DNA from 3 places in the Demequina pilifera genome. Region 3 is predicted to be linked to each of the others. Evidence: predicted binding sites of a transcription regulator. Region 3 holds the regulator's gene; each other region holds the start of a gene.
The links. Region 3 encodes LexA, which represses DNA repair genes until DNA is damaged. Its sites were predicted from a motif close to TCGAACANNTGTTCGA; they were not measured.
Positions count from the first base shown of each region.

Region 1: a site for LexA is predicted at 2,187-2,202, ahead of ACNI14_RS07825 (Rv2578c family radical SAM protein). Genes of this name have one in related genera too.
Region 2: a site for LexA is predicted at 8,386-8,401, ahead of imuA' (DnaE2-dependent mutagenesis accessory factor ImuA'). Genes of this name have one in related genera too.

Region 1 covers NZ_JBMDTW010000004.1:2,105-11,753, forward strand. The annotation lists gene ACNI14_RS07820 (DUF4914 family protein) at 70-1,983, opposite strand; gene ACNI14_RS07825 (Rv2578c family radical SAM protein) at 2,211-3,341, shown strand; gene ACNI14_RS07830 (cation:proton antiporter) at 3,443-5,182, shown strand; gene ACNI14_RS07835 (phosphodiester glycosidase family protein) at 5,194-6,054, shown strand; gene ACNI14_RS07840 (O-acetyl-ADP-ribose deacetylase) at 6,104-6,607, shown strand; gene ACNI14_RS07845 (YnfA family protein) at 6,632-6,961, shown strand; gene ACNI14_RS07850 (Nramp family divalent metal transporter) at 7,056-8,471, shown strand; gene ACNI14_RS07855 (ArsR/SmtB family transcription factor) at 8,533-9,144, shown strand; gene ACNI14_RS07860 (MFS transporter) at 9,141-9,649, shown strand, end outside.
Region 2 covers NZ_JBMDTW010000004.1:70,174-79,822, forward strand. The annotation lists gene fabI (enoyl-ACP reductase FabI) at 1-486, shown strand, start outside; gene ACNI14_RS08150 (SixA phosphatase family protein) at 491-997, shown strand; gene ACNI14_RS08155 (pyridoxamine 5'-phosphate oxidase family protein) at 1,067-1,621, shown strand; gene serB (phosphoserine phosphatase SerB) at 1,630-2,262, opposite strand; gene glgC (glucose-1-phosphate adenylyltransferase) at 2,273-3,514, opposite strand; gene glgA (glycogen synthase) at 3,587-4,789, shown strand; gene ACNI14_RS08175 (ABC transporter ATP-binding protein) at 4,799-5,581, shown strand; gene ACNI14_RS08180 (NfeD family protein) at 5,732-6,169, shown strand; gene ACNI14_RS08185 (SPFH domain-containing protein) at 6,172-7,248, shown strand; gene ACNI14_RS08190 (TrmH family RNA methyltransferase) at 7,484-8,284, shown strand; gene imuA' (DnaE2-dependent mutagenesis accessory factor ImuA') at 8,437-9,156, shown strand; gene ACNI14_RS08200 (Y-family DNA polymerase) at 9,153-9,649, shown strand, end outside.
Region 3 covers NZ_JBMDTW010000002.1:16,285-25,933, reverse strand. The annotation lists gene miaB (tRNA (N6-isopentenyl adenosine(37)-C2)-methylthiotransferase MiaB) at 1-867, shown strand, start outside; gene miaA (tRNA (adenosine(37)-N6)-dimethylallyltransferase MiaA) at 875-1,849, shown strand; gene dapF (diaminopimelate epimerase) at 2,184-3,080, shown strand; gene ACNI14_RS02870 (hypothetical protein) at 3,095-3,226, shown strand; gene ACNI14_RS02865 (class I SAM-dependent methyltransferase) at 3,253-3,879, opposite strand; gene hflX (GTPase HflX) at 3,941-5,434, shown strand; gene ACNI14_RS02855 (ATP-dependent DNA helicase) at 5,503-7,530, shown strand; gene ACNI14_RS02850 (hypothetical protein) at 7,609-7,836, shown strand; gene lexA (transcriptional repressor LexA) at 7,894-8,607, opposite strand; gene ACNI14_RS02840 (LysM peptidoglycan-binding domain-containing protein) at 8,791-9,165, shown strand; gene nrdR (transcriptional regulator NrdR) at 9,316-9,649, shown strand, end outside.

The DNA of each region.
Region 1 (9,649 bases), on a different contig from region 3:
TCGGGACTGCCGCGGGCACGCGCATCGGCCATGCTTTGAGGCTACGCCCGCGCCCACCCGCGCGCTCGGCTACAGGTACGTGGGGGTGAGGGCCTCGTAGTCCTCCACCGTGCCGTCCGCGAGGCACGTGTCGATGATGCGCCGCCCCAGGTCCGACAGGTCGGGCGTGAGGAACTGGGCGAGCTCCGACTTGAAGAAGCCGGTGAGGATCCGGCAGCCCTCGTCGTACGCCTCGAGCCCCACCTGCGACTGCATCTCGGGCCGCAGCAGCGTGCGCCGCACGGGCTGCCCGTCCAGGGTGATCTGCTTGGGGCTGTAGCCGAACAGCGCGCACCGCGCGGGCTCCAGCTGTTCGGCGCGCATGCGCCCGCCGCCCTTGCGCGCCAGCCACTCCCGCGTGAGCCATTCGGCGGAGAACCCCACCCGGTATGCCCCCACGTGCTGGTTGGGTGTCAGCACGTAGCGGGTGCGGTCGTACGTGAGGAGCTGGTCGAGCAGCAGGTTCGCGGCCGCCACCTTGGTGCCGGTCGAGAACGGCCAGTACGAACCCACGCCCTCTGAGACCATGCCGCCATGCTCGAGCCGGTCGAGCGCATCGGCCGCCTCGCCGATCGACGGATTCTTGTCTCCGCGCGGGGCCACGAGCCGCCACAGCCACGCGACGGCGGGCGGCACGAAGTGGGCCAGGCCCATGATCCCGTAGCTCGGGGCGTCGCGCGTGCACGCGGGCATGCGCACGCCGAAGGTGCGTACGTCCACCGGCTGCGGCACGTCGACGATGTCCTCGATCATCCGTCGGGGGATCACCACGCGGGGGTTGGGGCACGGCTTTCCCGTCGAGTCGAGCGTGTGCTCCCACGGCAGCACCGTCGCGTCGGCCACGCCGTGGATGTTGAAGAACACCAGCGGCGCGTCCGGGTGGATGACGGCGCGCTCGAGGTGCGGGTCCTCGCCGTAGGTGCGCAGGTTGTCCACGCGCACGAACCACCCGTCCTCCGCGTCCGCGACCACCATGCGGCCGCTGCCGTCCTGGACGGCGGGGTGGCACAGCGTCATGTCGTCGGTGACGGGGGACAGGTCCGAGGTCTCGGACAGCGTGATGTAGTACGGCTCCTCCGTGACGACATTCGCGCCCAGCAGGATCCGGCCGTCGTCCTCGCGCCGCAGGTCCTGGCACATCTCCGACTTGCCGCCGCCAGAGGCGCCCTCGTGCATCACCACCGTGTCGTTGTCGTACGGCGTCGTGACCCGGACGGACGAGGCATGGGCGGTGATCCACCCCTCCGCCTCGCCGATGTCCAGCAGCACGGAGAACACGCCCTTCTTGGCGCTCGGCCCCGGGTACAGGTTGTAGGCGAAGATCTCGTGCAGCGTCTCCGAGCGATCGTGCACCACCACCTGGCGGCCCTCGAAGTGGCTGTGACGGAACGGGGGAGCGACGTACAGGATCGAGCGCGGCTCGAAGGGTCCCAGCTCGTCGAGCGTCACCCATCCCTGCAGGTCCACGAGGGCCAGCGCGAAGAACGCGGAGTTCGCGGGCACGATCGCGAGCGAGGGCGAGCCGTAGACCGGGCCGCCGGCCTTGAACGGCACCACCACCAGGTCCTGGCGCGCGAGCCACGCGAGGGTGTCGGCGCGCGTGTCGGAGAAGCCGTGACCGAACCGGTCCACGAAGCGCGTCTTGTCCGTGGGGCGCCAGTCCGCGATCACCATGCACTGCGGGTCGCGCCGGCGCATGTAGTCCTCGGGGTAGTTGACCGCCAGCCCGTTGCGGCACCGGGTCACGGTCGCCTCCGTGATGGTCTCCCCGTCCACGTCGTAGTCCACCGAGAACTCCGGCCCGCCGTCGGGGCCGAGGGCGAGGGCGTACAGCTCCGCGCGCGTCGCGGGCACGGTCACGGAGGGGGCGGCGTCGAGCACGCGGCGAACGTCGGGAGCGAGGGCGACGCCGCTCAGGTCGGTGGCGGTCGTGGTGGTGGTCATGGTGGCTCCTCGCGGGGGTCGGTCGTGCAGCGGCTCGGTGTCACGGTGCGGGTGATCTCGGCGCGGGGTCGCCTCCCATGAGTATGGCTTTCGTCAAGGCTGGGTCAAGGGACCTTCGTCCCGGCGGTCATGGTGAGGGGCCGATGCGGGGGAGGCTCGGCGTGCCCGCGCGACACGCGCGCGGCCGGGTCTTTGACCGCGACTCGAACGCGTGTTCGAATGGGGCCATGCGATGGGAAGGCCAAGCGGTTACGACGGAGAGCGCCGATGCGCTGCCGGGTCTGGCGCGCATGGGCAACCTCGTGCGCTCGGTCCGCACCCCCGAGTTCGAGGGGATGGTCTTCCACGAGGTGCTCGCCAAGAGCGCGCTCAACAAGGTGGGGCGCTCTAGCGCGGTCCCGTTCACGTGGACCATCAACCCGTACCGCGGCTGCTCCCACGCCTGCGTGTACTGCTTCGCGCGCCCCAGCCACAAGTACCTCGAACTCGACGAGGGCAAGGACTTCGACAGCCAGCTGATCGTCAAGATCAACATCGTCGAGGCGCTGAGGGCGGACCTCGCCAAGAAGTCCTGGACCCGCGAGCACGTGGCGCTCGGCACCAACACGGACCCGTACCAGCGCGCCGAGGGCCGCTACAAGCTCATGCCCGGAATCATCGACGCGCTCGCCGAGTCCGGCACTCCGCTGTCCATCCTCACCAAGGGCTCGCTGCTGCGCCGCGACCTGCCCCGCCTTGCCCAGGCGGCGACCCAGGTCCCCGTCGACCTCGCGCTGTCCATCGCGATCGCCGACGACGAGCTCCAGCAGTCCATGGAGCCCGGCACCCCCACCACGAAGGCGCGGCTCGCGACCGTCGCCGCGGCGGCTGAGGCCGGCTTCGACGTCGCGGTGTTCATGATGCCGATCCTGCCGTTCCTCACCGACTCCGAGGAGCACCTGGACGGCGCCCTGGCCCGCATCAAGGCCGCGGGTGCGACGTCGGTCACCTACACGGCCCTCCACCTGCGTCCCGGCGTCAAGGAGTGGTACGCGCGGTGGCTCAACACGCACCGGCCGGATCTCACGCCGCGCTATCGCGAGCTGTACGGCGACGGCGCCTACGCACCCAAGGAGTATCGTCGCTGGCTCGCGGCCCGCATCAAGCCGCTGATCGAGGCGCACGGGCTCGAGCGCGCGCCGGAGGACCCCAACACCGGGTCCATGGGCTCGACCTCGGTGGACACGGCGCCGGCGCGCCGCGTCGATGCGCGGGACGACCAGGGCGAGTGGCGCCGCACCGCGAACTCTCCCGGTGGGCTCGCGACGGGCGCCCGCGCCAACCTCGCCGAACTGCAGTCGGAGCCCACGCTGTTCTGAGCGGCGGCGACGGCGCCGAGCCCGCCGGCGTGCCCGCGACGGGGCACCAGCGCCGCGCCCGGTCGCAGTTCAGCCCCGCCCGCGTTGCCTACGATGGGCGCGTGGACCTCCTCGTGATCGGCGTCATCGCGCTCGTCGCGATCGCCTTCGCCACGGTCCTCAGCCCGCGCCTGGGGGTCGCGTCCCCGCTGGTGCTGGTGGCGCTCGGGGTGGGCGCGAGCCTGGTGCCTTTCGGCCCGGAGATCTCCGTCGACCCGCAGCTGATCCTCGCCGGGGTGCTGCCGCCGCTGCTGTACGCCGCGGGGGTGTCCGTGCCGGCCACGGACTTCAGGCGCGACTTCCGGTCCATCGGCGCCCTGTCGGTCGCTCTCACCATCGTCACGACCGTGCTGATGGGCGTGGTCTTCTACTGGATGTTCCCCGCCCTGTCGTGGCCGTGGGCCTTCGCGCTCGGCGCGATCGTCAGCCCCACCGATGCGGTGGCGACGGCGATCGTCAAGCGACAGGGGGTGTCGCCGCGCCTGGTCGCGCTGCTCGATGGGGAGAGCCTCTTCAACGACGCCGCCGCCCTCGTGCTGCTGCGAGCCGCCGTGGCCGCCACTGCATCGGCCGTGAGCCTGTGGACCGTCGCCGTCGACTTCGTGGTCTCCATGGTGGTCGCGGTGGTGATCGGCTGGATCGTCGGCCGGGTCAGCCTGTGGGTGCGATCGCGGATGACGGACGTGAACGCCGCCACGGTGTTCTCGTTCGCGGTGCCGTTCCTCGCCTCGCTGCCGGCCGATGCGGTCGGCGCCTCTGGCCTGGTGGCGGCCGTGGTCGCGGGCCTGGTGAGCGGCAACGGCGCGGCGCGCCGGCTCTCCCCGCAGGTGCGCCGCTCTCATCAGCAGAACTGGCACACCGCGGAGCTCATGCTCGAAGGGGCGATCTACCTGATTCTGGGGCTCGAGCTGCTCCGGACCATCGAGGATGTGAGCCAGGACGACCTGGGCGTGCTGTTCGCGTTCGGCGCGGCGGGCCTGGTGCTGGTGGCGGCGCTCGTCACGCGTGCGGCTTTCGTGGCGCCGCTGCTGGTGATTCAGCGCCACGCCGCTCGGCGGTCGCAGCGAATGCGGCCGCGCCTGCGCAAGGCCTTGGAGCAGCCCGGCCCCGCCGCCCGCGCGGCGCACCACGTGTCCCGGCTGGTGCGACGCGCCAATCCCGCGATCCCGCACCAGTCGCGCGTCGAGGAGGTCAAGCGGCGCATCGCCCGGACCGGTGCGGACCACGGGTTCCTGCTCCGTTCGCCCCTGGGCCCGCGCGAGGGCGGCGTCATGGTGTGGGCCGGCATGCGCGGCGTCGTCACCGTCGCCGCGGCCCAGACACTGCCCTTCGACACCCCGGGCCGCTCGCTGCTGGTGCTGATCGCCTATCTCGTCGCGATCGGCTCGCTGGTGATTCAGGGCGGGACCATGACGTGGATGCTGCGCCTGCTGAAGCCCGCCCGCGCGGCGACCCCCGAGGAGCTCGCCGTCGAGTCCGCTGGGCTGCGGGAGGTGCTGGACGCGGCCGTCGAGGACGAGCGTCAGCACCTGCGCGAGACCCGGGAGCGATCACAGGACCGGCGGGAGGCCGAGCAGAGCGACCGTGCCGATCCCGAGACCGTCAGCCCCACCGATGATCGCGGCTTCCCCCTGTCCGCCGAGGCCACCGCGGAGGACGAGGACCGCGATCACCGGATCGCCGTCATCGAGGCGGAGCGCGAGGCGCTGCTCGATGTGCGCGCGCTGGGCGCCTTCAGCTCGGCCGCGCTGGCCGCCGCCCTCGCGCAACTGGATGCCGAGCAGATACGGCTCGAGCTGTGAGCGGCCGGCGCGTGGCTGCCTCCTCGCTCCCGCGGCTGGCCGCGGCATGCTGCACCGCGGCGCTGACGGCGCTCGCGATCGCGGCGTGCGCGGCCGATCCGCCCTCGACCCCGCGCGTCACGGTCACCGCCGACCCGGAGCCCGCTGCCACCCTGCCCGCACCCGAGCCGACGCCGGGGGGAGAACCGACGGGCGCATCGGCCGCTGGCGCCGACGTGGTGGATGCCGAGATGGTCGAGCATGCCGGTCGCGACTACCTGGTGGTGACTTTGCCCCTGGACGAATGGGACGTGCGCGTGGACTGGGAGCCGGGCGGCACCATGCTCGCGGACGTCATCGACGCCGACCCGGCCGTCGCGGTCGCCACCAACGCGGGCATCTTCACGCCCGAGGTCGAGCCCGGAGGGCTGCTGGTGAGCGACGGCGAGGAGCTGGTGGGACTGAACCTCTCGGACGGCGGCGGCAACTTCCACCTCATGCCCAACGCGGTGTTCGCGGTGCTCGAGGACGGCACGGCGACGGTGGTGGACAGCACCGCGTACGAGCCGGCCGGCGTGCTCCATGCCACCCAGTCGGGGCCGGCGCTGGTGCTCGACTCGGAGGTCCACCCCGAGTTCCGCGAGGGCTCGGACAACCTGGCCCTGCGATCGGGGGTGGGCGTGAGTCCCGGCGGCACCACGGTCACGCTCGCGATGTCGTGGGGGCTGACGAACCTGTGGGACTTCGCGACCCTGTTCCGCGACGCGCTGGGCATCGATGACGCGCTCTACCTGGACGGTCAGATCTCCGACCTGTGGGTCGCGGGCATGGCGGAGCCGGGCGCGCTGTCCGGCCCTTACGCGGGGATCATCACCGCACGACCCGCCCCGTGACCGGGGGGTCGAGCCTGCATTACCGCGGAAACCGGGCGACACTAGGGGCATGACCGAGCTCTCAGTGATCCAGGACGACATCACGACGCTGGCCGTCGACACGATCGTCAACGCGGCGAACGAGACCCTGCTCGGCGGCGGGGGAGTGGACGGCGCGATCCACCGCGCGGCCGGCAGGGGGCTTCACGAAGAGTGCCGCGAGCTCGGCGGTTGCGAACCCGGAGAGGCGAAGATGACGGGCGGCTACCAGCTGCCCGCGACGCACGTCATCCACACGGTGGGTCCGTTCTGGAGGGGCGGCGGTCATGGCGAGGCCGAGGTGCTCGCCGAGTGCTACCGGAACTCGATAGCGCTCGCGGCGGGCCACGGCCTGGCGACCATCGCCTTCCCGTGCATCGCCACCGGAACCTACGGCTTCCCCCAGGACCGCGCGGCCGAGGTGGCGGTGTCGACCGTGCGCGAGGCGGTCCAGGATCACCCGTCGATCAGCGCCGTGACGTTCTGCACCTACTCGGACTACGAGTACGCGCTGTACCGAGAACTCGTGAACTAGAGGGTCGCTGATAGCGTCGCGGCCATGCACGTCGCCCGGGTGATCCTGCTATTCGTCGCGGCCGCGATCGCCGAGATCGGCGGCGCGTGGCTCGTGTGGCAGGGGCTGCGCGAGCACAGGGGCGCGGTGTTCGTCGGGCTCGGTGTGGTGTCGCTGGCGCTGTATGGCGTGATCGCGACCTTCCAGCCCGACCCCCACTTTGGGCGCATCCTCGCGGCGTACGGCGGCATCTTCGTGGCGGGGTCCCTCGCGTGGGGAATCGTGGTGGACCGGTTCAAGCCCGACGTGTGGGACTGGACCGGCGCGTCCCTGTGCCTGATCGGCGCGGGGATCATGATGCTCGCGCCCCGCTGACCGCGCCCCGACGATCGGCGCCTCGATCGCCGGACCGGCCTCGTCTCTTCTCGCAAGTTCGGAGTGCCGAAGTCTCGGTGTTAGATTGTTCGGCATGCCGAAACCTCGTCCTGCGACGCCCGCCGCGGCGGCGCCCGCAGGCGGTGCGGGGCGCCGTCCCGAGCATCGCCTGTGGATGCTGCTCGGCCCCGCATTCGTGGCCGCCGTGGCATACGTGGACCCCGGCAACGTGGCGGCGAATCTCACGGCGGGGGCCGAGTACGGCTACCTGCTGGTGTGGGTGCTGGTGGTGTCCAACGCGATGGCGGTGCTCATTCAGTACCTGAGCGCCAAGCTCGGCCTGGTCACCGGCAGGTCGCTGCCGGAGCTGCTGGGCGCACGACTGGGCACCCGCAGCCGCCTGCCGTACTGGGGGCAGGCGGAGGTGGTCGCGGCCGCCACCGACCTCGCCGAGGTGATCGGGGGAGCGATCGCCCTCAACCTGCTGTTCGGGCTGCCGCTGGTGTGGGGAGGCCTCATCACCGGCGCGGTGTCGATGCTCCTGCTCGCTGTTCACTCCCGCAAGGGCCAGCGGCCGTTCGAGTTCGTGATCATCGGCTTTCTCGCGATCATCGCCGTGGGCTTCCTCGCGGGCCTGTTCGTGTCCCCGGTGGACTGGGCTGAGACCGCGGGCGGGCTGGTGCCGCGATTCGGGGATTCGGGCACCGTCCTGCTCGCCGCGTCGATGCTCGGTGCGACGGTGATGCCGCACGCGATCTACCTGCACTCCGCGCTCGCGCGCGACCGCCATCTGCCAGGGCAGAGGGACGCGGCCGAGGTTGCCGCCAAGGCGGAGCCCCGAGGGCTGATCGAGGCCACGGAGCTCGTTGAGCCCACGGTGCCGGCTGAGGTGCGCGCCCACCGGGCCGCGGCCGTCTCTCGCGCCAACGAGGCGGGGGCCGGTGCATCGCGGTCGCGGTTGCCGGTGCTGCTGCGCGCCACGAAGCTCGACGTGCTGTGGTCCCTGGTGATCGCGGGATCGGTGAACATCGCGATGCTGCTGCTCGCGGCCGCATCGCTGCGCGGAGTCGGCGGGACGGACACGATCGCGGGCGCTCACGCCGCCATCGAGGCCAACCTCGGCCCCATCATCGGCGTGGTGTTCGCGGTGGGGCTGCTGGCGTCCGGCCTCGCCGCGACCTCGGTGGGGGCGTACGCGGGCGCGGTCATCATGGGCGGGCTGCTGCACCGGCGCATCCCCCTCCTGACGCGCCGGCTCATCACCCTCGTGCCCGCCCTCGTGGTGATCGCCATGGGAGTCGACCCCACGTGGGCGCTGGTGCTGAGCCAGGTGGTGCTGAGCCTGGGCATCCCGTTCGCACTCATCCCGCTGGTGCGGCTCACGAGCGACCGCTCGGTGATGGGCGAGCACGCCTCGGGGCTGCCGCTGCGCGTGGTCGGCTGGGTGGTGGTGGCCGCGATCGTCGCATTGAACGTGGCGCTGATCGTGATCACCGCGATGGGCGGCTGAGCGGAGCCAGAGGCGGCCGATCCGCTGGCGCGGCCGCGTGCCGCGCGCTATCGTGTATTCCATGGATTTATGGAATAAGGCCGATGCCCGCACCAAGGCCGACTCCCTCGACGCCGTCGCGCGGGTGGGCAAGGGCCTCGCGCACGGCACGCGTGTGTCGATGCTGGAGCTGCTGGCGCAGGCGGACCGGAGCGTGGGCGATCTCGCCGACCTCGCGGGCGTCAAGCTCACCACCGCCTCGGCCCACCTGCAGGTGCTCAAGGACGCGGGACTGGTCGCCGCCCGGCGCGACGGCACCACGGTGGTCTACGCGCTCGCGGGCGACCACGTGACGGCGCTGCTGCTGCGGCTGTACGACGTCGTCGCGCCGCGCGGGGAAGATGACGGCCCCTCGCCGGCGGGCGCGAGCCACGAGGTGGTGCTCGACGTGCGCCCCGCCGAGGAGTTCGCTCACGGCCACTACGACGGCGCCGTCAACGTGCCGGTCGCCGAACTCGAGGAGCGCATGCGGGAGCTGCCGGACGAGGCGTCGTACGTCGTGTACTGCCGCGGGCGCTTCTGCTCGCTCTCGCACGATGCCGTCGAGATCCTCCGGGGTCACGGCCGCACCGCCCGGGTGACGGAGGTGGGCGTGCTGGAGTGGCGCGCGCTCGACCTGGTCTCGACGCCGTGACGGCCGAGCCGGAGGTCGCGCGGGAGGGCGACGCAGACGAGCGGGCGACGGCTCAGCGGGCGGTCCTGCGAACGCTGGTCATCGCCCAGATCCTCTCGGGGGCCGGCCTCGCCGCCGGAGTCACCGTGGGGGCGCTGCTCGCCGCCGAGATGCTGGACTCCACCTCGGCCGCAGGCGTCCCGGCGCTGCTGTTCGCCCTCGGGTCCGGAGGGGCCGCTGTGCTGATCGGCGCCCTCTCTCAGCGACGAGGACGCCGCGTGGGCCTGGCGTGGGGCTATGCCGCCGGCGCGGTCGGCGCCGTGGGCGTCGTGCTCGCCGCGGCGATCGACTCGGTGCCGCTGCTGTTCGCCTCCCTGTTCGTCTATGGAGCGGGAACGGCGGCCAACCTTCAGGCCCGCTACGCCGGCGCCGACCTGGCCCCACCCGCCAAGCGCGCCCGCGCATCGGCCATCGTGCTGGTCGCGACGACCGCGGGCGCCGTGCTCGGCCCGCAGCTGGCCGAGGC
Region 2 (9,649 bases), on a different contig from region 3:
GCACCGCAGTCCGTCATGGGCGGCAACTTCATGTCGGGGGAGTGGGACGACGTCGCGACCGCGATGCACATCTCCGCGTACTCGCTCAAGGCTCTCGCGCAGGCGGCGCTGCCGCTCATGACCCAGGGCGGCTCGATCGTGGGGCTGACCTTCGACGGCCGCTTCGCGTGGCCCGTGTACGACTGGATGGGCGTCGCGAAGGCGTCCTTCGAAGCAGTGAGCCGCTACCTCGCTCGCGACCTCGGCCCGCAGGGGATCCGCTGCAACCTGGTCTCCGCGGGACCGCTCAAGACCACGGCCGCCCGCAACATCCCCGGATTCGACCAGATGGAGGGCGTGTGGTCCGACCGCGCGCCCCTGGGATGGGACTCCGAGGCCACCGAACCGACGGCTCGCGCCGTCACCGCGCTGCTCAGCGACTGGTTCCCCGCCACCACCGGCGAGATGATCCACGTCGACGGCGGCGTCCACGCGATGGGACAGTAGAGATATGCCCACACTGATCATTGCCCGCCACGCGAAGGCCGAGGCCCCGGCGCCCGGTCTCCAGGACATGGACCGCACGCTGGCCCTCATCGGTCGCAAGGCATCCACGAAGCTGGGCGAGGAGATCGCCGCCGCCGGGCTCAAGCCCGAGCTCGCCCTGGTCTCTCCCGCGACGCGCACCCAGCAGACGTGGAAGCTCATGTCGGCGTCGCTCGAAGGGTGCGAGAGCCGCGCTGTCGACGACCTGTACGACACGGACACCGAGGGCCTCGTGGGAGTCGTGAACTCGATCGAGGGAGTGGACACCGCGATCCTCGTGGGCCACGAGCCCACGTCGTCCGCGGCGTGTGCCTTCCTCGCGGGGCATGGCTCGGACACGGGTGCTCTCAAGCGGATCGCGCATGGCCTGCCGACCGGCACCGCAGCCGTCCTCGAGTTCGACGGGTCGTGGGCCGAGCTCGGGTCGCGTCAGGCGCGACTCACCGTGGTGCTGTCCGGCCGGGACGTCTGAGGCCACGCCTCACGACTCGGGCGTGCGCAGTCGCCGCGGCCCGCGCGCGTCCTGCGGTATTTTGCTCGCATGGCTACTGAGCACGCGTCCCTCGACGGCTTCATCGGCGACTTCATCACGCGTCAGCCGATGTTCTTCGTGGCGACGGCGGCAGCGGACGGGCTGGTGAACGTGTCGCCGAAGGGTGGCGACGGGACCCTTGTGGTGTTGGACGACCGCCGCATCGCCTACCTGGACCTGACCGGATCGGGATCCGAGACCATCGCCCACGTCCGCGCGCAGAACCGGATCACGTTGATGTGGTGCGCCTTCGAAGGGCCTCCCATGATCGCGCGCGTGCATGGCACGGCGCAGGTCGTGACCCGCGATCAGCCGCAGTGGGACGAGATGGCGGCGCTCTTTCCTGCCAAGCCGGGCGCGCGAGCCATCTTGGTGGTGACCGCGCAGCGGATCAGCGACTCGTGCGGCATGTCAGTTCCGCTCATGGACTACGAGCGCGACCGTGACCAGCTCGACCGGTGGGCACGCGGCAAGGGAGACGAGGGCCTGCGCGACTACTGGGAGCGCAAGAACGCCACGAGCCTCGACGGGCTGCCAGCACTCGCGCCGCACGAGCGCGTCTGACGCGCTCGTCAGCGCTCGATGGCGTCCAGCACGGCGTCGAGCCGTTCGGCGTTGATCGCGACGTCCGCCTGCTCCTGCACCACGGGCTTGGCGTTGAAGGCGATGCCGAGGCCTGCCGCAGCCATCATGTCCAGGTCGTTCGCGCCGTCGCCGACGGCGACGGCATCGGCGGGTGAGATGCCCAGATCGGCGCAGAACTCGCGCAACGCGTGAGCCTTGGCCGCCCGGTCGATCACTGGTCCCGTCGTGCGCCCGGTGAGGCGCGCATCGGCCACCTCCAGGCTGTTCGCCCGGAACCGCTCGATGCCCAGCCGCGCCGCGAGCGGTGCGACCACCTCGACGAATCCGCCGGAGACGAGCGCGGTCGTCCAGCCCTCGCGCTGCAGTGTGCCCACCAGGTTCTCCGCGCCGGGGGTGAATTCCACCTCGTCGAGCACCTCCGCGAACACCGTGTCCGGCACGCCCGCGAGGGTCGCGACTCGTTGGCGCAGCGACTCGGCGAAGTCGAGCTCGCCGCGCATGGCCGCCTCCGTGACCGCGGCGACCTCCGCCTCCGTGCCCGCGCGCTTGGCGATGAGCTCGATGACCTCGGCGGTGATCAGGGTGGAGTCGACGTCCAGGACGATGAGCCGACCCGTCATGCGGTGGCCGTCACGCCTTGATCACGGTGCCCTTGGCCACGACGGTGATGCCCGTCTCGGTGACGGTGTAGCCGCGCTCGATGTCGGCCTGGCGGTCGATGCCCACGCGCGCACCCTCCTCCACGATGACGTTCTTGTCGAGGATCGCGCGGTGGACCTGAGCGTGCCGGTTCACGATGACGTGGTCGAGCAGGACGGAGTCCGAGACGGTGGACCACGAGTGCAGGCGCACGCCAGGGGACAGCACCGAACCGGTGACCGTCGCGCCGGACACGATCACGCCCGGGGAGACCACCGAATCGGCGGCGTGGCCCAGGCGGCCCTCCTCGGAGTGGATGAACTTGGCGGGCGGCTCGGTGATGAGCCCCTGGTGCAGCGGCCACTCATGGTTGTAGACGTTGAAGATGGGCTGGACCGCGATGAGGTCCATGTGCGCGTCGTAGTACGAGTCGACGGTTCCCACGTCGCGCCAGTAGTCGCGGTCGCGGTCCGTCGAGCCCGGCACGTCGTTCTCGACGAAGTCGTAGAAGCCGCACGTGCCCTTGTCCACGAAGTAGGGCACGATGTCGCCGCCCATGTCGTGCTTCGAGTCCTCGTTCTCGGCATCCGCCTTGAGCGCCTCGAGCAGCGGCTCGACGGACGCGACGTAGTTGCCCATCGACGCGAGCACCTCGCCGGGAGAGTCCGGCAGGCCCTCGGGGTCGGTGGGCTTCTCGAGGAAGGCCTTGATCATGCCGGGGTTGTCCTTGTCGACGTCGATCACGCCGAACTGGTCCGCCAGCTCCTTGGGCTGGCGGATCCCGGCCACGGAGAAGTCCGCGCCGGTCTCGATGTGCTTGTCGACCATCTGCGAGAAGTCCATGCGGTACACGTGGTCCGCGCCCACGATCACCACGATGTCGGGCTGCTCGTCCTCGATGATGTTGACGGTCTGGTAGATCGCGTCGGCGCTGCCGAGGTACCAGTGCTTGCCGCGGCGCTGCTGCGCAGGAACGGGAGCCACGTAGTTGCCGAGCAGTGGGGACATCCGCCACGTGCGGGCGATGTGCCGGTCCATGGAGTGCGACTTGTACTGCGTGAGCACGACGATGTGCAGGTATCGCGAGTTGACCAGGTTGGACAAGGCGAAGTCGACAAGCCGATATGTGCCGCCGAACGGCACGGCGGGCTTGGCGCGGGCTGCGGTGAGGGGCATCAACCGCTTGCCCTCACCCCCAGCGAGGACGATGGCAAGTACTTTCGGCGCTGACATATGTCCAGCATAATCGCCAAGTACGAGGAGGGTGGGGCGGCGCGGCCGGGAGACCCGGACTACCGTGGGGGCATGAGAGCAGACATCCTCACCCGCGAGTACCCTCCCCACATCTACGGCGGCGCCGGCGTGCACGTCACCGAGCTGGCCGCGGTGCTGCGCGAGCACATCGACGTCGAGGTGCGCGCCTTCGATGGCCCGCGCGAGGCCGCGAACGTGACCGGCTACGACGCGCTGGGCGGAGGCGTGGGGGACTCGTCGCTCGACGTGCTCGCGCACAACCTGCCCATGGCGAAGGACTGCGAGGGCGCCGATCTGGTGCACTCGCACACCTGGTACGCCAACATGGCCGGTCACCTCGCGGCGAAGCTGCACGGCATCCCGCACATCCTCAGCGCCCACTCGCTCGAGCCGCTGCGGCCGTGGAAGGCCGAGCAGCTGGGCGGCGGGTACCGCGTGTCGTCCTGGATCGAGCAGACGGCCTACGAAGGCGCCGACGCCGTGATCGCCGTCTCGGGAGGCATGCGCGACGACATCCTGCGGTGCTACCCGAGCATCGACCCGGACAAGGTGCAGGTCATCCACAACGGGATCGACGTGGACGCCTGGGCGGCACCGTCCACTGACGAGGAGCGCGCGGCCGCGGACGAGGTGGTGGCACGGTGGGGCATCGACCGATCCCGGCCCGCCGTCGTGTTCGTGGGCCGGATCACGCGTCAGAAGGGGCTGCCGCACTTCCTGCGCGCAGTCGAGCAGCTCCCTCCCGAGGTGCAGATCGTGCTGTGTGCGGGCGCACCCGACACCAAGGACATCGCGGCCGAGGTCTCGGGGCTGGTGTCGAAGCTCCAGGAGCGCCGCGACGGCGTCATCTGGATCGAGGAGCACCTGCCGCGGCCGCAGCTGGTCGCCGTGCTCGACGCGTGCACTGCATTCGCGTGCCCCAGCGTCTACGAGCCGCTGGGCATCGTGAACCTGGAGGCCATGGCCGTGGGGCTGCCCGTGGTGGCGACCGCGACCGGCGGCATCCCCGAGGTGGTCGTGCCCGGCGAGACCGGCACGCTGGTGCCCATCGACCAGGTGCAGGACGGCACGGGCACACCCACCGATCCAGAGGCGTTCATCGACGACCTGTCGGCCGCGCTCGCGGACATGGTGTCGGACGCCGACCGTGCCCGACGCATGGGCGCCGCGGGGCGGGAGCGGGCCGCCGAGCACTTCTCGTGGGGGACCATCGGGGAGCGCACCCTGGCGCTGTATCAGGACATCCTCAGATAGGGTCGAGACATGACTGAGGTGCTGACTCTCGAGGGTGTGAGCCTGCGCCGCGACGGCAACGCGATCCTGTCCCAGATCGACTGGACAGTGAATGCCGACGAGCGCTGGGTCGTGCTTGGCCCCAACGGTGCGGGCAAGACGTCGCTGGTGACCATCGCATCGGCCCGCATGCACCCCACCGACGGAACAGTGCGCGTGCTGGGGGAGCTGCTGGGCGAGGCCGACACCCAGGACCTGCGCACGCGCGTGGGCCTGTCGAGCGCCGCCCTGGCCGACCGCATCCCGGACGACGAGACGGTCCGCGACGTGGTGATGACCGCCGCCCACGGCGTCACGGGTCGCTGGCGCGAGGAGTACGACCCGATCGACGAGGAGCGGGCCGATGCGCTGCTCGCGGCCTTCGGTATGAGCGGCTTCGCGGAACGCGAGTTCTGGACGCTGTCCGAGGGCGAGCGCAAGCGCGTGCAGATCGGCCGCGCGCTCATGACCGACCCCGAGCTGCTGCTGCTCGACGAGCCGGCGGCGGGCCTCGACCTGGCCGGCCGCGAGGAGCTGCTGGCCGCGCTGTCGGAGCTCGCGGGGGACCGCCGATCGCCCGCGATGGTGATGGTCACGCACCACGTCGAGGAGATTCCCACGAACTTCACGCACGCGATGCTGCTGCGCGACGGCGCCGTGGTCGCGAGCGGTCCGCTGCGAGACACGCTGTCGTCCGCGAACCTCACCGAGGCGTACGGCATGCCGGTGCGCCTGCACGCATACGAAGGACGCTGGACCGCACGACGGGGTTGAACCGGCCGTGCGGTGGAACGGCCGGTGCGGTTGAACCGCACGCTGCGATCGACCGTCCTCACGAACGATCTCTGTGCCGGCGGATTTCATCCCGGAGGACGATCCCGCGTGCGAGCCGTCCCTGTTACCTTCGCAATCAGGAGGTGAGCCGTGGATTCTCTGTGGTGGTTCGTAGGAGCGATGGTGCTGGGCATCGTCGAGGTCTTCACGCTTGACCTGACCTTCGCGATGCTCGCGGGCGGAGCGATCGCGGGTGGCGCAGCGGCGTTGCTGGGTCTGCCGTGGTGGGTGTGCGTGATCATCGCATGCGCGGTGTCCGCGCTGCTGCTGTTCTCGCTCAGGCCCTACCTGCTCAAGTCCATCCGTGCGAGGGGCTCCGTCATCGAGACCAACGCTGCCGCCCTCGCGGGCGCCGCAGGGCGCACCCTTGACGAGATCACCGAGTTCACCGGCCGCGTCAAGCTGGCCGGAGAGGTGTGGTCCGCGAGAACCAGGGACGATGCGCCCGTGATCCCCGAGGGGGCCGAGGTCGTCGTGCTCGAGATCAGAGGAGCGACGGCCATCGTCGCCCCCGAGGAGGAGAAGTAGACATGGAACCAGTCCAGATCGCGATCGCCATCGCGGCGATCGTCCTCGCGGTGTTCGTCATCTCGGCGATCGCCCGTGCGATCCAGATCGTCCCGCAGGCGGAGACCCGTGTGGTCGAGCGGCTCGGCCGCTATTCGCGCACCATGCAGGCCGGCATGCACCTGCTCGTGCCCTTCATCGACAAGGTGCGCCAGAAGGTCGACATGCGCGAGCAGGTCGTGTCCTTCCCGCCGCAGTCCGTCATCACCTCCGACAACCTCGTCGTCGAGATCGACACCGTCATCTACTTCCAGGTCACCGAAGCCCGCGCGGCGGTCTACGAGATCGCCAACTACATCGTCGGCATGCAGCAGCTCACGGTCACGACGATCCGTAACGTCATCGGCACGATGGACCTCGAGCAGACGCTGACCAGCCGTGACCAGATCAACGGCCAGCTCCGTGCGGTCCTCGATGAGGCGACCGGCAAGTGGGGCATTCGCGTGGGCCGCGTCGAGCTCAAGGCGATCGACCCGCCCGCCTCGGTCAAGGACTCGATGGAGAAGCAGATGCGCGCCGAGCGTGACCGCCGCGCCGCGATCCTCACGGCCGAGGGCGTCAAGCAGTCGCAGATCCTCACCGCCGAGGGGCAGAAGCAGTCGGCGATCCTGAAGGCCGAGGGTGACGCGCAGGCCGCGATCCTCACGGCCGAGGGTGAGGCGCGCGCCATCCTTCAGGTCTTCGACGCCATCCACGAGGGCGACGCCGACTCGAAGCTGCTGGCGTACCAGTACCTGCAGATGCTTCCCGAGATCGCCAAGAACGAGTCGAACAAAGTGTGGTTCGTGCCCACCGAGTTCACCGGCGCGCTCAAGTCGATCTCCGCCGCCTTCGGCGAGGAGCAGGCCTCCGAGCCGCTCACCCGCGACCCGAACCGCAGCACGGAGCGAAAGTCCAAGATCACGTCGGCGCTCGCAGACCCGGCCGAGGCGCTGCGCCTGGCCAAGCAGGAGGTCGAGGACGCCACGTCCGACGCCACCGACGCCGGCACCACCTCGGGCCGCCCGTTCAACCCGGACGCCGAGAAGGGCCAGAACTAGCCCCCTCCTGTCCGGCACTCATGGTCGCCTAGCGGCGGTCCGAGCGCCCTGTCCGGCACTCATTGACGTGGGGTGCCGGACAGGGCGCTCTGCTGTGCTGGAGGCGACAATGAGTGCCGGACAGAGGGCCGCGTCCCGCCCCGCTCCCCGCCTTAGCGCGCCAGTGGAGCGTCAGTGTCGCCCGAGAGCCGTCGCGTGATCCTGGCGGACACTCAGTGTCGGACACAATGGGTCCGTGATCACCGACCCCGCCGACCCGCGTCTCGACGACTACCGGGGACTGACCGACGTGGCCCTGCGCCGCCGCATCGAGCCCGAGCGCGGCCTCTACATGGCCGAGGGCGCCAAGGTCATCGAGCGGGCCCTGGCCGCCGGGCATCGGCCGCGGTCCGTGCTCACGAGCGAGCGCTGGCTGCCGGGCATCGAGAGCGCCCTGACGGCCGCCGGCATCGACGCCCCCGTGCACGTCGCCCCCGAGTCCGTCATGGAGTCCGTCACCGGCTACCAGGTGCACCGCGGCGCCCTCGCCGCGATGGAGCGTCCCACCCTCCCCTCGCTGGACGAGATCGCCCGCGACGCCCGCCGCATCGTCGTGCTCGAGGGGATCGTCGACCACACGAACGTGGGCGCGATCTTCCGCTCGGCCGCCGGGATCGGCGCGGACGCGATCGTCGTGGCCCCCACGTGCGCGGACCCGCTGTACCGGCGCAGCGTCAAGGTGTCGATGGGCACCGTCTTTCAGGTGCCGTGGACCAGGGCCGACGAATGGCCCGGCGCGCTGGATCAGCTGCGCGACCACGGATTCACCGTCGCGGCGCTCGCCCTCACGGACGATGCGGTGGGCCTGGACGAGTTCGCGGCGGAGAGTCACGAGCGGGTCGCGATCGTCATGGGCGCCGAGGGCGACGGGTTGTCCCGCGCGGCCCTGCAGGCGGCCGATGCCGTCGTCACCATCCCCATGGCCGGGGGAGTGGACTCTCTCAACGTGGCCGCCGCATCGGCCGTCGCGCTGTGGGCGCTGCGCACTCCCGCCTGAGCCTCGCGCACTGAGCGCTGAGAGAAGGCCGGCCCGCGCATCGGCCGGATTGACAGCAGCTCAGATTGACGCGGCACCGATGTCGGCGTTGAATGCGATAATCGAACATATGTTCGAACGCGAGGACTTCTCGCGGTGATCGCAGGAGCGCCATGTCGACCGAGACTGACCCGGATGCCTCGCAGCAGCAGCGGCTGAGCCGCGCGCGTGCGGCGCTCAAGGGCGTCGAGGCGCGCATCGGCGCGGGACGGCCCGCGGAGGACAGGCCGGCGCTGCCGCTCGCCCCCGAGCTCGAGCCGCTGCTGCCGGAGGGGCTCGGTCGCGGCCAGGTGATCTCCGTGACGGGAGCCACCTCGCTGATGCTGATGCTCGCTGCGCAGGCGTCGGCGGCCGGGTCCTGGACCGCGGCGATCGGCATGCCCACCGTGGGGGTGGTGGCGGCGGCCCGGCGCGGCATCGCCCTCGAGAGATTCGCCCTCATTCCTCATCCCGGGGCGCAGGCGGCGCAGGCCGCGGGCGCCTGTGTGGATGGGATGGACGTGGTGCTGCTGGGGGAACGGCTCGCGCTGTCCGACGCCGATCGCCGCCGGCTGGCCTCGCGCGCCAAGGAGCGCGGCGGGCTGATCGTGGCCGCGGGGCAGTGGCCGGGCGCGCACGTGACGCTCACGGTCGAACGCTCCTCGTGGGACGGGCTGGGCGCGGGCGACGGCAGGCTCATCGAGCGTGAGCTCACCGTCGCGGTCGGCGGTCGCCGGCAGGGGCCGCTGCGGCGCGTGCGCCTCACCATCGACGCCGCCCCCGGACTGCGGTTCGCGCGCCCGGGCGCCCGGGTAGATGTGGACCGCGTCAATACAAACGGGGAGGTCGCATGAGCGAGATGGTGTCGCGACGCGCGGCAGGCGACGGCGCCCCGCGGGCCGATGCGCGGGCTGGGTCGGGTGCTTCGGCGCGGCCTGGTGCGGCACAGCCTGATTCGACGCGGTCGGGTCCGGTGGCGACGGTGCGCAGGGCGGTGCTGTGGGTGCCGGACTGGCCGGTGGTCGCCGCGATGTCTCAGGCGGGGATCGGTGCGGACGTCCCGGCGGCGGTGCTGCACGGCCGCGGCATGATGGCGGTCTCGGCGGCGGCACGGGCGGCGGGCGTCAGGCGCGGCATGCGCAAGCGGCTCGCGCAACGGGCGTGCCCCGACCTGGTGATCCTGCCTCACGACGAGGGCCGGGACTCGCGCGTGTTCGAGACCGTGGCGGCGGCGGCCGAGGACGTGGTGTCCGGCGTGGAGATCTCGCGGCCGGGGCTGCTGATGATCCCGGCCGACGGCGCCGCCCGCTTTCATGGCTCCGAGGCCGCGCTCGCGGAGGCGCTGGT
Region 3 (9,649 bases):
CTGCGTGCCTGCGGAGAGATCGACGGCCTCGAGCGGGTGCGGTTCACATCGCCCCACCCCGCGGCCTTCACCGACGACGTCATCGAGGCGATGGCGGAGACCCCCAACGTGATGCCGAGCCTGCACATGCCCCTGCAGTCGGGCTCGGACTCGGTGCTGCGCGCCATGCGTCGCTCCTACCGCTCCGCCAAGTTCCTCGGGATTCTCGACAAGGTCCGTTCAGCGATGCCCGACGCTGCCATCACGACGGACATCATCGTCGGCTTCCCTGGCGAGACCGACGAGGACTTCGAGGACACCCTGCGCGTGGTCGAGCAGTCGCGCTTCTCGAGCGCGTACACCTTCCAGTACTCGCCGCGGCCCGGCACGCCGGCCTTCGAACTGCCCGAACTCCCCAAGTCCGTGATCACGGAACGCTTCGGCCGGCTCAAGGCGCTGCAGGAGCGGGTGTCCCTGGCCGAGAACGAGGCCCTGGTGGGACGCTCCGTGGAGGTCATGGTGCTCGACGGCGCGGGGCGCAAGGACAACGCGTCCGATCGCCTGAGTGGCCGCGCCCCCGACAGCCGGCTGGTGCACTTCTCCCTTCCCGAGTCGGAATCGAAAGCGGATTCCGCGCCCCGACCCGGCGACATGGTGACCGTCGAGCTGACGCGCGCCGCACCGCACCACCTGATCGCGGACAGCGCTCTGACAGGCGGACCATTCTCCGTGCGCCGCACCGCGGCGGGCGACGCGTGGGATGCGAGCCGCGGCGAGGGCCACGATCACGGCGCCGGCGGCTGCGGATCGTCGTGCGGCACCGGAGCGGGCGCACCCGCCGGGCCCGTGGGGCTGGGCATGCCGTCGCTGCGGGCAGCCCGGGCCTGAGGCGCCGGTGACGCCTCCCGCAACCCCCGCATCGGCCGTCACGACTCGAGGACCCGCGCACACCGACGCGCCCGCCGTGATCGCGCTGGTGGGCTCGACCGCGACCGGAAAGTCGGCGGTGTCCCTTGCACTCGCGGAGCGGCTCGACGGCGAGGTCGTCAACGCGGACGCCATGCAGTTCTACCGGGGCATGGACATCGGCACCGCCAAGCTCTCGGTCGAGGACCGGCGCGGCATCCCTCACCACCAGCTGGACACCCTCGACGTCACCGAGGACGCCTCCGTCGCGGGCTTCCAGGCGGATGCCCGCGCCGACATCGACGCCATTCACGCGAAGGGGCGCCGCGCGATCGTGACGGGCGGCTCCGGACTGTACGTGCGCGCGCTGCTCGACCGGTTCGAGTTCCCGCCCACGGACCCCGCCGTGCGGGCCCGGCTCGAGGAGCGGGCTGTGATCGAGGGGCCGGGCATGCTGCATCGCGAGCTCGCCGCGGCAGATCCTGTGGCTGCGGCCCGCATCCCTGCGCAGAATGCCAAGCGGATCGTGCGGGCGCTCGAGGTGATCGAGCTCACGGGGCGGCCGTTCTCGTCGTCGCTGCCGACCCACGAGTACGAGATCCCGGCAGTGCAGATCGGCCTGGACCTCGGCAACGAGGCGCTCGACCCGCGGATCGACGAGCGCGTGGACCACATGTGGAGCACGGGGCTGGTCGATGAGGTGCGCGCCCTGGAGCGCCGCGGCCTGCGCGACGGCGTCACGGCGCGCCGCGCGGTGGGATACGCAGAGACGCTGCGCCATCTCGACGGCGAGCTCGATGCCGATCAGGCGCGCGACCTGATCAAGGTGCACACGCGCCGTCTCGCGCGCCGCCAGCGCAAGTGGTTCCGGCCCGACCCACGAGTCAGCTGGGTGGCGGGGCCGGTCGACGCCGCGGACGTGGACCGCGCCGCAGCCGACGTCCTGGCCCTCGCCGGGTCCTGACCCGCACCCCAGCCGGGGTCTTGGCTCGCACCCCAGCCACCAAACCCCGCCCCGCCCGTCTCGCACCCCACCCGGCCCTCACCCCACCCGGCCCTCACCCTCCACTCACCCATCCCCGCCACCCATCCCGCCACCCGCCGCCACCCGTTCCCGCCACCCGCAAGTGTCGATTTCCGTGCATGTGCGAGCCCGAAAGTGCACGGAAATCGACACTTGCGTGGGGTGACAGCGGGGTGGCCGCGGTGTGGCCGCGGTGTGGCCGCGGTGTGGTCGCGGGGGCGTGAGCGCCAGGCGGCGCCCCGGATCGCGGGCAGCGCCCCGGTAGCCTGGTGGCATGGCTCGGCTGCGCTTCACCAAAGGACATGGCACGGAGAACGACTTCGTGCTGCTCTTAGACGAGCGCGGCGAGATCGACCTCACCCCAGCGCTGGTGCGCTACCTGTGCGACCGGCGCGCGGGAATCGGCGCCGACGGTGTGATCCGCGCCGTGCGGTCCGGGTCGCTCCCGGCCGGGGCGGGCCTCGACGCCCGCACCTGGTTCATGGACTACTGGAACGCGGATGGCTCGACGTCGGAGATGTGCGGCAACGGCGCCAGGGTGTTCGCCGCCTTTCTCGAGCGCGAGGCGGGCGCCGACCTCACGGGCGGGCTCACGATCGCGACGCGCGGCGGGACTCGCACGCTGACCGCGCTCGAGGACGGGCGCTATGCGGTCGGGATGGGTGAGTTCCGGACCGGCGACGACCCGGGAGGCTTCGATGCCGAGGTCGAGGCGGAGGGCCTCAACCCCCCACGCCCTGCGCTGTCCGTCGACGTCGGCAATCCGCACCACGTGGTCGCTCTCGCCTCGATGGACGAGCTCGAATCGCTGGACCTCACCAAGGCCCCGCGTGTCACGCCCGTGCCGCCCGCCGGCTCGAACGTCGAGTTCGTGGTCACGCGCGGCGGCGAGGTCCGCGACGGGATCGAGCGCGGTCGGGTGCGGATGCGCGTGCACGAGCGCGGATCGGGCGAGACCCGGTCGTGCGGCACCGGTGCGTGCGCGGTCGCGATCGCGGTGAAGACCTGGGCGGGCGACGGATCGCCGGACGTGTGGGACATCGAGGTGCCCGGCGGCGTGGTGACGGTGCGGATTCACGGCAACCGCACGGTTCTCGAGGGCCCCGCGACGCTGGTGGCCGATGGCGAGGTCGACGTCTCGGCGGTGCCGGCGACGGTGGCCGCGGGCTGACCCACGCTCAGCGCATGCACGTAGTCGAGGCGATGGTCGACCCGCAGGATCTCGACCACGCGCTCGCCAAGCGTCCTCAGACGCGCGCGGCGCGCATGACGCGCATCGCCGATGCCGCGTCCAGGGGAGAGGGCGGCTACCCGTAGGTGATGCGATGCGGCCGATGCCGGGGTCAGTGTGCGGGGCGCGTCAGCCTCAGCACGCGAAAGCCCTTGGCGCTTCCGATTTTCTCGATCCCGCCCCACGGCGCGCCCGTGCCGTCCCGCTGGTCCGCGATCCACCGCGCGAGGGAATCGGCACCGAGGTTCTTCTGCACCACGAGCCACGCCTCGCCGCCCGGCGCGAGCCGGGGCAGCCAGGTCGTGAGCAGCGCGTGCAGCGCGTCCTTGCCCACGCGGATGGGCGGGTTCGACCAGATGGCATCGAAGGTCAGGTTCGGGTCGACGTCGCCGGGCTCCACGGCGCGCACCCGATCCGCGACTCCTAGGCGCTCGGCGTTGCGCGCGGCCAGGTCGAGCGCCCGCCGGTTGACGTCCACTGCGGTGACCCGGGCATCGGCCGTGCCCAGCGCCGCTGTGAGGGCGAGCGGGCCCCATCCGCAGCCCAGGTCGAGCACCTCGCCCGCCGGGGCGGGCGGCAGGTGACGCAGCAGCACCTGGGTGCCGGCGTCGATGTGGCCGGGGGAGAAGATGCCACGCGCCGTCTCGACGGTGACGTCGCGGCCGGCGAGCCGCACCTCGAGGAGGCGTCGCTCGGCGGCGGAGGCGGGCTCCGCCGTGAAGTAGTGGTCCTCGCTCACGCATGCGAGCGTACCGCCGCTGGTGGTGCCCGTCGGCGCCCGGTGCGACAATAGAGGGAGTATGAGCGACTCTCACGAAGACGACCACCAGGAACCCGCCCCCTCCCGCGCCGATGCGGTGATTGAGCGGGTGCTTTCGCGCGCCAGCACGGTCCTCGGCAAGGGCGCGACCTCCCGCACCGACTACGACGGAGATCAGTTCGATCGCGAGGACCGCGCGGCTCTGCGCCGCGTCGGCAACCTGTCGACCGAGCTCGAGGACATCACCGAGGTCGAGTACCGCCAGCTGCGCCTCGAGAAGGTGGTCCTGGTGGGGCAGTGGTCGCACGGCACCGCGGCCGAGGCCGAGGTGAGCCTGCAAGAGCTCGCCGCCCTCGCCGAGACGGCGGGCTCCGAGGTGCTCGACGGCGTGCTCCAGCGCCGCCCCAACCCCGACCCCGCCACCTACATCGGCAAGGGCAAGGCGGTCGAGGTCAAGGAGATCGTCGCCTCGGTGGGCGCCGACACCGTGATCGTCAACGACGACCTCGCGCCCAGCCAGCGCCGCGCGCTCGAGGACGTGGTGAAGGTCAAGGTCATCGACCGCACGGCGCTGATCCTCGACATCTTCGCCCAGCACGCCAAGTCGAAAGAGGGCAAGGCGCAGGTCGAGCTGGCTCAGCTCGAGTACCTGCTGCCACGGCTACGTGGTTGGGGTGACTCGATGTCCCGCCAGGCCGGTGGTCAGGTGGGTGGCGCCGCCGCCGGTATGGGTTCGCGCGGACCTGGTGAGACCAAGATCGAGCTCGATCGCCGCCGCATCCACACCCGCATGGCGCAGTTGCGCCGCGAGATCAAGGCGATGGAGCCTGCGCGCAACGTGCGGAGGGACCGCCGCCTCGCGCTGCCGAACGTCGCGATCGTCGGCTACACCAACGCGGGCAAGTCCTCGCTGCTCAACCGCATCACCGGCGCCGGTGCGCTCGTGGAGAACGCGCTGTTCGCCACGCTCGACCCCACTGTCCGCCGGTCGCACACCCCCGACGGGCGCGAGTTCACGGTCTCGGACACGGTCGGGTTCGTGCGCGACCTGCCCCACCAGCTGGTCGCGGCGTTCTCATCGACGCTCGAAGAGGTGGCGCACGCCGACCTGATGCTGCACGTCGTGGACGCCTCCCACCCGGATCCCGAGGGCCAGGTCAGCGCGGTACGCGCGGTGCTCTCGGATGTCCCGGGCGCGGACACCGTCAAGGAGGTGCTGGTCCTCAACAAGGCAGACATCGCGGACCCCGAGACCCTGCTGCGCCTGCGGGCCCGCCCCGAGATCACCATCGAAGTCTCGGCGCTCACCGGTGCCGGCATGTCGGATCTGTTGGATCTCATCGCCGCCGAGCTGCCGCGCCCCGAGGTGCGCATCGACATCGTCGTGCCCTACACGCGCGGGGAGCTCATCCACGAGGCGCACCTGCACGGCGAGGTCATCGAGGAGTCGCACCAGCCCGAGGGGACGCGGCTGATCGCCATGGTCGACGAGTCCCTGGCCGCCCGGCTGCAGGCAGCCGCCCCTGCCGCATGACCGCCGTCCCCTCATCGCCGGCGCATCAGCACCGCGCCGCGTGACAGCCCCGTCGTGAGCGTCCATACATGAGCACCCCCGAGCCCTCGGCTGCGTCGCCGGCGAAGCCCGGCGCGTCAGCTCCCGTAGCCACCGACACCGAGGTCACGCGCCTGCTGGGCACCGCGGTCCAGGCGCTCGGCGGCGTCGAGCGAGAGGGCCAGACGGCGATGGCCGCGGCTGTCGAGCACTCTCTCGACAACGGGTCGCACGCCCTGGTTCAGGCGGGCACCGGCACGGGAAAGTCGCTCGCCTACCTGGTGCCGGCGGTGACGCACGCGGTGCGGGCCAAGAAGCGCATCGTCATCTCGACGGCGACCCTGGCGCTCCAGCGCCAGGTCTTCACCAAGGACCTGCCGCTGGTGCTCGACGCTCTCGAGCCCGAACTGGGGGAGCGCCCCGACGTGGCGCTGTTCAAGGGACGCAGCAACTACCTGTGCGTGCACAAGATGGCGGGCGGCTACGGCGAGCCCGACGAGGACATGCTGCCCATCAACTCGGGCCCCACCAGCGACCTGGGCAAGGAGGTCGCGCGCCTGCACGAATGGGCGGAGGTCACGGACACGGGGGACCGCGACGACCTGGTGCCCGGGGTGTCGCATCGCGCCTGGTCGCAGGTGAGCGTCAGCGGCCGCGAATGCCTCGAGTCCAAGTGCCCCATGCTCGACCAGTGCTTCTCGCAATCGGTGCGCGAGCACGCGGCCAAGTCGAAGGTGGTCGTGACGAACCACGCCGTGCTCGGCGTGCAGGCCGCGAGCCACGACATGCTCGGCGAGCACCACGCGCTGATCGTGGACGAGGCGCACGAGCTGGTGGGGCGCATCACGTCGGCGGCGACCCACGAGCTCACGCTGCAGCGGGTGGACCGCGCGAGCCGCGCCGCGCGGCGCTGCGGCGTCGCGTCCGAGGACCTCGATCGTGCGGCGAGGGCGCTGGACGGGGCGCTCGGCGACTGCGAGCCCGGCCGGCTGCGGCTGGGCCTGCCCGACGAGCTCGCGGACGCCGTGGACCTGCTGCGCGGCGCCGCCCGCGCCGCGATGACCGCGGTGCAGAAGACCACCAAGGACTCGGGCGAGGCTCCGCGCGCGGGCGACAGCGCATCGGCCACCGCCAAGATGGCGACCGCGGCGCTCACCGAGGTGTTCGACGTGTGCGAGGAGCTCCTGGGCGAGCACGGCCGCTACGTGGTGTGGCTGGCCCCGCCGGACGGCGACTACGAGTCCCGGCAGGCGGTGCGGATCGTCGCCGCGCCGCTGGACGTCGCCGGCCTCATCCGGGATAAACTGATTGCCGACAAGTCCTCGATCTTCACGTCGGCGACCCTCGCTCTGGGTGGGAACTTCGACGCCATGGCGCGTCACCTGGGCGTGGACGATCCGACCTCGATGGACGCCGGCAGCCCGTTCGACTACGGCCGGCAGGGCATGCTGTACGTCGCGTCGCACCTGCCGAGGCCCGGGCCCGGAGGCATCTCGGACGAGGCCCTCGACGAGCTCGCGGCTCTCATCGACGCGGCGGGCGGACGCACCCTCGGGCTGTTCTCGTCCCACCGCGCGGGTCAGGCGGCGGCCGAGGCGATGAGGCAGCGGCTGGACGTGCCCGTCATGTACCAGCTCGACGATCAGCTGCCCACGCTGGTCGAGCGGTTCCGCGAGGATCCTCGCGCGTGCCTGTTCGGGTCGACGTCCCTGTGGCAGGGGATCGACGTGCCCGGGCCGACGGCGTCGCTGGTCGTCATCGACCGGATCCCGTTCCCGCGGCCCGACGAGCCGATCTCACAGGCCCGCACCGAGGCCGTGGCGCGGGGCGGCGGGAACGGCTTCATGGCGGTCGCCGCGACGCACGCGGCCCTGCTGCTGGCCCAGGGAGCCGGGCGCCTGATTCGCACGTCCGAGGACCGCGGCGTGGTGGCGGTGCTGGATTCCCGGCTCGCGACGGCCCGCTACGGCGGGTTCCTCGCACGGTCGATGCCGGCGCTGTGGGGCACCACGGACCGCGACACCGTGCTGGACGCGCTGCGACGGCTGGATGCGGCGGCCCGCGACGGCGGCCAGTAGCGCGCCGCGGCCCGTGGGCCGGCCCGGGTGGCCGTACCCTGGGGTCGCAGCACGCAAGGAGACAGAGGTGGAGAAGCCATGACCGACACGACCCCGTCCGAGGAGTTCGTCCGCGGCCAGGAGGCCGAGCGCGAGCGCTTCGCCGAGTACCTCGCGCACTTCGAGGCGGGATCGCGCCGCATGGCCGAGGAGGCCGAGTCGGACGAGTCTCGCGTCTACCAGACCACCATCGCGAACTCGATGAACGCGATGCGCCGCGCGATCAAGGGCGGCTTCCACTGGCAGGACGGCTGGCGCCAGCAATAGCGCCGATGCGCGGGTTCCGGGCCTCCTGCTGTCGCTGAGGGGGTCGGGCGACGGGCGCTAGACGCGCCGCATCACGGACACGACCTTGCCCATGATGCGGGCGTGGGTGCCGTCGATGGGCGTGTAGCTGGGGTTGTGCGGCATGAGCCACACCTGGCCGTCCTGACGGCGGAAGGTCTTGACCGTGGCCTCGTCGTCGAGCAGTGCCGCGACGATGTCGCCGTTGTCGGCGGTGTGCTGGCGGCGCACCACGACCCAGTCGCCGTCGCAGATGGCCGCGTCGATCATGGAGTCGCCGACCACGTTGAGCATGAACAGCTCCCCGTCGCCCGTGAGCTGCTTGGGCAGGGCGAAGACGTCCTCGACCGCCTGATCGGCGAGCACCGGTCCACCGGCGGCGATGCGGCCCACCAGCGGCACCATCGACACGCGCTCGTCCTCCGTCGGGGCTGCGGGGAGGTCGGTGACGACCGTCTCCGTCGACGGCGTGCCGTCGACGTCGGGCAGCACGACCTCGATCGCGCGTGGGCGGTGGGGATCGCGGCGCAGGAATCCCTTGGTCTCGAGGGCGGACAGCTGGTGCTTGACGGACGAGGTGGACGTGAGACCGACCGCCTCGCCGATCTCGCGCATCGACGGTGGGTAGCCACGGGACTCCACGGAGTCCTTGATGGTCTCGAGGATGCGGCGCTGACGGTCGGTGAGTCCGCCCGAGGCTCCGCCCGGGAACTGGTGGATGGTGGCCCCGCTCTCGCCGGTGCGCTCGTCCATGACTCCTCCTCGCGGGCCGAGCCCGTGTCGATGTCAGACCTCGGTGATGAGGTGACACCCATGACGCTAGGCCAACCCAGCACCGAAATCAAACATATGTTCGAGCGTGTCTTGCTTGACGAGACGCCAGGTGCTACAAATAGAACAAGTGTTCGACGAACACGTGTTCGAACGGAGGATGACATGACTGCATATGCGATTTCCGCCCCGGCACCTGCTGGAGTGAGCGTGCGGCGGGTCGTGAGCGTCCGTCCCCTGCCCACTGCAGCCGGCCGTGCACGGCGGACCGTGCTCGCACTGGCGCTCGTGGTGGCCGTGGCGGCACTGGTGGCGCTGCTCGCGCCCCGTGCGTTCGCGGGAGGCGAGGCGTCCGAGACGATCGCCTTCGACACCTACACCGTGGCGCAGGGCGAGACCCTGTGGTCCATCGCCGAGTCCATGACGGGCCCCGGCGAGGACGTGCGCGACACCGTGGGCCAGCTGCAGACGCTGAACGCGATGGGCGACTCGTCGCTGCGCGCGGGCGAGCAGATCTACATCCCCGCTCTCGAAGGCTAGGTCCCCGTCTCCTAGGGCGTCCTCGTCTAGGGCCTCATGAACGAGGTCGCCGCGACCCAGGTCCCCGTCACCGAGGGACCGGGGAACGCTTCTGCGTCAGGGGATCGCGCCGTCGCCGGTGGGCAGCCGCTTCCGTGGGAGAGTAGTGCCATGCACTGCCCCTTCTGCCGCAACCCCGACTCGCGCGTGGTCGACTCGCGCACCTCGGACGACGGTTCCTCGATTCGCCGCCGCCGCGAGTGCCCCAGCTGCGGCAAGCGGTTCTCGACGCTGGAGATCGCCAGCCTCACGGTGCTCAAGCGCAGCGGCGTGGCGGAGCCGTTCAGCCGCGACAAAGTGGTGAACGGCGTGCGCAAGGCCTGCCAGGGGCGGCCGGTGAGCGATGACGACCTCGCGCACCTGGCGCACAAGGTCGAGGAGGCGATTCGGGCATCGGGTCAGGCCGAGATCGACGCGACCGACATCGGCCTCGCGATCCTGCCCC